Methylosinus sp. H3A: one gene and its partner. The protein of the gene in region 1 binds, or shares a complex with, the protein of each later gene. Links are inferred from orthologs where the notes say so. Each region holds a gene or a part of one and is shown in the gene's direction. Other genes may lie near its edges.

The links. Proteins that work in one complex are often made in the same cells at the same time.
Region 2: the proteins of IY145_RS07610 (region 1) and dapF are in contact, whole or in part, in a solved structure (PDB 5YGU), measured with the Escherichia coli proteins. The link is inferred for Methylosinus sp. H3A from one-to-one orthologs.

Annotation. Positions count from the first base shown.
Region 1 is NZ_JADNQW010000005.1:954,787-958,885, forward strand. Bases 617-3,603 are described here. They hold IY145_RS07610 (RNA pyrophosphohydrolase), read left to right. Parts: upstream 617-1,857; coding sequence 1,858-2,349; downstream 2,350-3,603. Other genes in these bases: IY145_RS07605 (divergent polysaccharide deacetylase family protein), read left to right, coding at 665-1,861; lipB (lipoyl(octanoyl) transferase LipB), read right to left, coding at 2,331-3,080; IY145_RS07620 (hypothetical protein), read right to left, coding at 3,147-3,419; IY145_RS07625 (hypothetical protein), read right to left, coding at 3,533-3,603. Also shown: IY145_RS07600 (hypothetical protein), read left to right, coding at 1-576; more of IY145_RS07625, read right to left, coding at 3,604-3,772; IY145_RS07630 (cold-shock protein), read right to left, coding at 3,896-4,099. UniProt on the Escherichia coli protein: Master regulator of 5'-end-dependent mRNA decay.
Region 2 is NZ_JADNQW010000005.1:1,544,590-1,547,881, reverse strand. What follows is about bases 557-3,292. They hold dapF (diaminopimelate epimerase), read left to right. Parts: upstream 557-1,359; coding sequence 1,360-2,226; downstream 2,227-3,292. Other genes in these bases: IY145_RS10220 (MiaB/RimO family radical SAM methylthiotransferase), read left to right, coding at 2,223-3,292; IY145_RS10230 (GyrI-like domain-containing protein), read right to left, coding at 557-1,271. Also shown: IY145_RS10240 (DUF2975 domain-containing protein), read left to right, coding at 1-101; IY145_RS10235 (helix-turn-helix transcriptional regulator), read left to right, coding at 108-335; more of IY145_RS10230, read right to left, coding at 519-556. UniProt on the Escherichia coli protein: Involved in the succinylase branch of the L-lysine biosynthesis and in the biosynthesis of the pentapeptide incorporated in the peptidoglycan moiety. Catalyzes the stereoinversion of LL-2,6-diaminopimelate (L,L-DAP) to meso-diaminopimelate (meso-DAP).

The DNA of each region.
Region 1 (4,099 bases):
GGCGTCTCCTCGGATGGAATTTCCGGACTCTCGGCCGCGCAGATCGCCAGCCTGACGACGACGCAATTTTCGGGGCTCCAATCCACGCAATTCGCGGCGCTGACGACGACGCAGATGCAAGCCGCGACCACGACGGAGATCGCGTCGCTGACCGACGCTCAGCTCGGCGGCCTGCTGCGCCCGCAATTGCGCGCATTGACGACGACGCAGGTCGGAGCGCTCACCACGCAGCAGATATCCGCGCTGGCGACGACGCAGATCGTCAATCTCACCACCACCGAGCTCGGCGCGCTCTCCTCGACGCAATTCAACGCGCTGACCTCCACGCAAATCGGCGCGCTCACCACGCAGCAGCTCGCCAATCTCGACGGCTCCGTCATCTCCGCCTTCAACGCGCGCCAGCTCACCGGCCTGACGACGACGCAGGTCGGCGCGTTCACCGCGACGGCCATCGCCGCATTGACGACGATGGAGCTGCTGGCGCTGAACGGCAATCAGATCGCCGCATTCACCACGCAGCAGATCGCCGGCATGACCACCGAGCAGCAGGCCGCGCTGGCGCAGGCGGTCTCGTGAAGCGCCTCGACGGCGCGGCGGCGACATTTCACAATGATCGAGACGCGCCGCGATTCGCGCGTTCGCAAAAGGGAGCCGCTCGCGGGCCATGACCGACGAATTGAACGAGCCGCTGGGCTCGAGCGAGCCGCTGGAGCCGCGCCGAACGCCGCGCCCGAATGGGCGGACCGTCACGATTGTCGCCACAGCGCTGCTCGGCGGCGCTTGTCTCGCCGCTTTTCTGCTGGCGACGCGCGATCCTCATGCAGGACAGCCGATCGCCATCGCGCGCATAGAGATGGTCGAGCCGCCGCCGGCTCCGGCGAGCGCCCCCGCGGAACACGCCTCCGTCGCCGAGCCCGACAGGCGCGCCGATGAGATCGCCGACATAGAGCGCCGCTCGGGCGTGAAGGTCACGCGCATCGGCGGCGGCGAGCCGCCGGGCGCGCTCATCATAAGGCTCGACGAGCAGCATACGGCGCTCGCGCCCGCGCCGGACAAGCGGCTCGTCGAGAAAGGACGACTGCCGAAGATCGGCGCCGATGGCGCGAAGCCGATGGAAGTCTATGCGCGCCCCGCGACGATCAGCTCGCGGCTGCCGGTCGGCGCGCCACGCATCGCGCTCATCGTCGGCGGCGTCGGGCTCAATGCGCAGCTCACGGCAAGCGCGATCGACGAATTGCCCGGCGCGGTGACGCTCGCGCTCGCGCCCTACGGCGCCGATCCCGAGAGCGTCGCGACGCGGGCGCGCGAGCGCGGCCATGAGATATTGCTGCAGGCGCCGATGGAGCCTTATGACTATCCGCGCGAAAATCCCGGGCCGCATACGCTGCTCACGACGCGCGGCGCCGGGCTCGAGGATCTGCACTGGCTCATGAGCCGCTTTTCCGGCTATATCGGAATTGTGAATTTCCTCGGCGCGCAATTCACCGCCGACGAGACGGCGCTCACGCCCACGCTCACCGACATAGCCGGGCGCGGTCTGCTCTATCTCGACGACGGCACCTCGCCGCGTTCGCTCGTGTCGTCTCTCGCGCCGCGTCTCGCTCTCTCTGCCGCGCGCGCGGATGTGGCGATCGAGGTGGGGGCCTCGGGCGAGGCGGTGGAGAAGGCGTTGACGCAGATCGAGGCGCTCGCCCGCCGCAACGGCCAGGCGATCATCGTCGCCGGCGCTCTGCCACAGGCGATGACTCGCCTCGCGCGTTTCGCCCGCGAGCTGGAGCGCAAGGGAATAGCGCTCGTCCCGCTGAGCGCGCTCGTATCGCGGGTCGAGGACAAAGAAGCGCGAGCCGGAAAGTGGAAATGACCGAACTGACCTACAGACCCTGCGTCGGCGTCATGCTGCTCGACGCTCGAGGCCTCGTCTTAGTCGGCCGTCGCGTCGGCAAGGACGATCCGCCGATTCTCCAGCAATTCGTGTGGCAAATGCCGCAGGGCGGCATAGACGAAGGCGAGGAGCCGCTCGCCGCGGCGCTGCGCGAATTGCGCGAGGAGACCAATGTGACGAGCGTCTCGGTCCTCGCCGAGAGCGCGGATTGGTATAGCTACGATCTGCCGCCGGAAGCGACGAAGCGCCGCAAATATCGCGGCCAGACGCAAAAATGGTTCGCGCTGCGCTTCACCGGCGACGAGGCCGAGATCGATGTCGAGCGCCCAGACGGCGGCCGCCACGCGCCGGAGTTCGACGCCTGGCGCTGGGAGAAGGCGGCGCTGCTGCCCGAGCTGATCGTGCCGTTCAAGCGCGACGTCTATGAAAGCGTCGTGCGCGATTTCGCTCATCTCTCCGGAAGCTGAGGCGGCGTCTCGATCGTCGCCCCGAAAATCGGCTCGAAGGCGCGGCGCAGCGCGGCGTCGACGGCCGCCATATCCGAGCCCGCGCCGAGATCGGCGAGGCTGGTGACGCCGAGATGCGACTGGCGCACGCCGCAGGGCGCTATGCCGGAAAAATGCGAAAGATCGGGCGCGACATTGAGCGCGAGGCCGTGGAAAGTCGTCCAGCGCCGCACGCGCACGCCGATCGCCGCGATCTTGTCCTCGGCCGGCTCGCCGCAGAGTCCCGCGCGCTTGTCCGGCCGGCGCGTCCACACGCCGACGCGATCCTCGCGCCGCTCGCCGGCGACGCCGAGCGCGGCGAGCGTCGCGATGAGCCAGGCCTCGAGCGCCGACACATAGGCGCGTAGATCGCGCTTGCGGCGTGTGAGGTCCAGCATCACATAGGCGACGCGCTGTCCGGGACCGTGATAGGTGAATTGCCCCCCGCGCCCGGTGCGATGCACGGGAAAGCGCGCGTCGAGCAGATCGGCCTCCTTCGCGGAAGTTCCGGCCGTGTAGATCGGCGGATGCTCGAGCAGCCAGACGCGCTCGGCCGCCGTCCCGTCGGCGATGCGCTCGACCAGCGCCTCCATCTGCGCGACGGCCTCTTCATAGGGAACGAGGCCCGAGGCCGCGACCCATTCGACCGGCGGCGAGCCGGGAGGTGGAAGCAGAGAACGGGCGCAGTCGTCGCGTAAAAGCGGAGCGGTCATGACGTCGAATCTATCGCGAGACGCGGCGCCGCTCCAGCGCCGCGCGCGTCATGCCCCCGATCGACTCTATTTTTTCGAGGAATTGGGCCGGCGCGGCAGCGGAAATTCCGCGCTTTCATATAGGCCGCGAATGGCGGCGCCCGTATAGGTCGCCTCGGCCACCTCGAGCGAGCAGCTCGCCAACAGGCCGGGAGGCATGTCCTCCACCGCGTAGCGAATCGCCTCCGCGGCTTGGGCGAAACGCCGGAATTCGATGGAGTTCTGGTAGGATCTCGGCCGCTTGGCGAGCGTTTTGGATGAGAACAGGCCCGCTTCCATCCCGTAATCGAACTCGCTCATCGCTCTTCTCCCTGTCGTCCACGCTGTTCGGCGCGAAAATCGATCACGGCGGCGCCCCGCGGCGCAGGTGGACGAGACGATGCGAGCGACGCGCAACTATTCGTAGCGAGAAATTACCAGGCGAATTCCATTCCCGCTTCCGTCACGACACGTTCGAGACCGTCCCGGTCACCTTTGATGACATATTGGAATCCCGCCCCGCTGTCGGGCAGCAGGCGGGTGATCCGGAATGTTTCCTTTTCCGATCTCGCGCCGATGCGGTGATAGATTTGCGCGCCGAGACGAAACTTGTGCGTCGGCGTTTCTCTGCGAAGCCGCTGATGGCGGGAGAGCTCATTCGAATGCGCGCTCACTGTCGGCCCTTTCGGATGGAGTGCGACGCGCCGAAAGAACGACGCGCCTCCACCGGGGACAGGGCCCCGCGCTCGCCGCCGGTACATCCGCGGTCGGCGAGCGGGGCCCGATCGGCTGAAGGATCAGGCGGCGATCGTCAGCTGATCCGCCGAAGATTTGCCGCTGCGCTTGTCGACGACGATCTGATAGGAGAGCTTCTGGCCCTCGGCCAGGCCGGCCAAACCTGCGCGCTCGACAGCGCTGATATGAACAAAGACATCGGCTCCGCCGGCCTCCGGCTGAATGAAGCCGAAACCCTTTTGAGCATTGAACCATTTTACGATGCC
Region 2 (3,292 bases), 590 kb from region 1 along the record:
AGGATCTGCTGAACGTCATCTTCCTGCTGATGCTGATCGCGATAGCGCATATCTTCAAGACGGCCGCCGAGATCGCCGGCGAAAACGCGCAATTCGTGTGAGCGGGCATGGCGATCATCGTCAATCTCGACGTGATGCTCGCGCGGCGCAAGATGCGCTCGCGCGACCTCGCACAACGCATCGGCATCGCCGAGCAGAATGTCAGCCTGCTGAAATCCGGCAAGGTGAAGGGCATTCGCTTCGATACGCTGGAGAAGATCTGCGAGGTTCTCGACTGCCAGCCGGGCGACATTCTCGAATATCGCCCGGACAAAGACACGAAGGATAGTCGATAAAACGGCGCCGCCTCGCGGTGATCCGCACAGCAGAAATTCGACGCGCGCCTTCCCGAAGCGAAAAGGGAAAGCCCCCTCTCCCGCGGAAGGTGGGGGAGGGGTCGGCGAGGGGGGACGCCCTCACGATTTCATCGACGGCCGCGGCAGATGGCGAATGTCACGCTCATGCGCCGCGCATGACCCTCACTTCAAGAACACATAAATATCCACTTGCAGCCCATCGTCGTCGCTGGTCTTCAGATCGGTGAGATATTCCTCGACGAACAGATTCTTCGTGTCGAGACCCTTCTCGTCGAGGAAGGCGGTGATCGCCTCATAGGTCGAGTCGATCTCCTCATAGGGGCCACGGTGCTGGAATTTCAGCGCCTTGCCGGCGGGCGAGGCGCCGATTTCGACGCCGTGGTCGAGCTTGGCCTTGCCCTCTGGCGCCTTGGCGAGCGGCAGCATCGCCTCGAAGTGAAACCCATTGTCATCCGTCTCGGTGAAGGCGACGAGCGGACGCCCATCCACGGTGAGGCCGGCCTTGGAGGCGGCGATCCGCACATTGGCGATGGCGTCGGAGAGCGTCTTGAGCCCATCCGCCCAAGTGCCCTGGCCACGCAATTTGGCGACCGGGCGCGCAATGATCTCGCTCGCCTGGCCGGCGATGGCCTCGGCCTGCGCCTCCGCTTGCGCGTCGGCCGGCGGCTCGTTGAGATCGAGCGTCGGCTTGGGAGCGACCGGGCTGTCCGGAGAGGCCGGCGCGGCGGGCGCCGGCTTCGGCGCTTCCGCCGCAGCCTGCGCGTGCGGCGGCGGGGCGGCGGGATCGGATGAAGGCGGGGCCGATGTCGCGCCGAAAAAGGCGCCCGCCGCGACGGCGAGGACGGCCAGAGCGGCCACAAAGGGCCAGGCTCGCTTCAATTTCTGCGTGAAGCCCTCACCGTTCGAATTGCTCATGGTCTCGTCCTTCAGAAAGCGCGCGCGCCGGCCATAGCGTCGCGATTCGATTCTCTATATACGCCTGTAACAGGAAATGAACGGCATGATGACCAGCCCGCTCGCCGGCCGCCCGATCTATCGCATGAACGGGATCGGCAATGAAATTCTCGTGCTCGACTTGCGCGGCGCCGACCTCACGGTCGCGCCCGCGGAGGCGCGCGCCATAGCGAGGGCGCCGGGCCTGCGCTTCGACCAGCTCATGGTCCTGCATGAGCCGCGCCAGACCGGCGCCGACGCCTTCATGCGTATCTACAACACCGACGGCTCGCTCTCTTCCGCCTGCGGCAATGGCACGCGCTGCGTCGCCTATATACTCGGCCGCGCGGGCGAGGGCGACGCGCTGACGCTGGAGACCGACGCCGGCCCCGTGCGGACATGGCGCAAGGGCGAGACGCGCTTTACCGTCGATATGGGCCGCCCGCGGCTCGGCTGGCGGGAGATCCCGCTCGCCGCCGCGGCGCCCGACACCTCAAATGTGCCGCTTGCGCCTGCCGTCCAGGGGGCGCCCACTGTCTTTTCGGCCGCCAATATGGGCAATCCCCATGCGGTCTTCTTCGTCGATGACCCGTCGGCCGTCGATCTCGCGACGCTCGGGCCGCAGCTCGAGCATCACCCGCTCTTCCCCGAGCGCGCCAATATCTCCTTCGCCAAAGTCGTGGCGGCGGATGATATCCTGCTGCGCGTCTGGGAACGCGGCACGGGCGAGACGCGCGCCTGCGGCTCGGCCGCCTGCGCCGTGCTGGTGGCGGCGGCGCGCGCCGGCCTCTCCGCGCGGGAGGCGCGCGTGCGTCTGCCGGGCGGCGATCTCGTCATCGCCTGGGGGCCGGACGATCATGTGCTGATGACCGGCGACGTCGAGCTCGAATTCGAAACAAGGCTCGAGGCGCGCGTCTTCGACGAGCAAGGCGCGTGAGCGCGGCGGTCGACATCGTCACTTTCGGCTGCCGTCTCAATTACGTCGATTCGGAGCGGCTGCTGCGCGAGGCGCGCGCCGGCGCGCAACACGAGCGCGTCATCGTCAACACTTGCGCCGTGACGGCGGAGGCGACGCGCCAGGCGCGGCAGACGATCCGGCGCCTCGCCCGCGAGCGCCCCGCGGCCGAGATCGTCGTCGCCGGCTGCGCGGCGCGCATAGATCCCCAGAGCTTCGCCGCCATGGACGGCGTCGCCCGCGTTCTCGCCGAGCCTCACGAGGCGCGCGCCGAGAGCGCCGCCGAGGGGCAGACGCGGGCTTTTCTCGCCGTGCAGAACGGCTGCGACCATCGCTGCACTTTCTGCGTCATCCCCTTCGGCCGCGGACCGTCGCGCTCCATCGCGGCGGCGGAGATTCTCGCCGAGGCGCGGCGGCTCGTCGAAAGCGGCAAGCGCGAGATCGTGTTGACCGGCGTCGATCTGACGAGCTACGCTGCGCAGGGCGCCTCGCTCGGCGGACTCGTGCGCGCCGCGCTACGCGAGCTGCCGGAGCTCGAGCGCCTGCGGCTCTCCTCCATCGACTGCATAGAAGCCGACGCCGAGCTGTTGGACTGCATGGGCGCGGAGCCGCGCCTCATGCCGCATCTGCATCTCTCGCTGCAATCGGGCGACGATCTGATCCTGAAGCGCATGAAGCGCCGCCATTCGCGCGAGGACGCGATTCGCTTTTGCGCGGAGCTGCGCGCGGCGCGGCCGGGAATCGTCTTCGGCGCCGATTTCATCGTCGGCTTTCCCACCGAGACCGAGGAGATGTTCGCCCGCACGCTCGATCTCGTCGAAGAATGCGGGCTGACGCATCTGCATGTCTTCCCCTATTCGCAGCGTCCCGGAACGCCGGCGGCGCTGATGCCGCAGGTGAATGGCGCATTGGTGAAAGAACGCGCCGCCCGCCTGCGCGCGGCCGGAGAGGCGGCGCTCACGCGCCATCTGGGCGTGCAGATCGGCAAGACTTTGCGCGTGCTGACCGAAAAAGGCGGCATGGCCCGCGCCGAAGATTTCACGCCGCT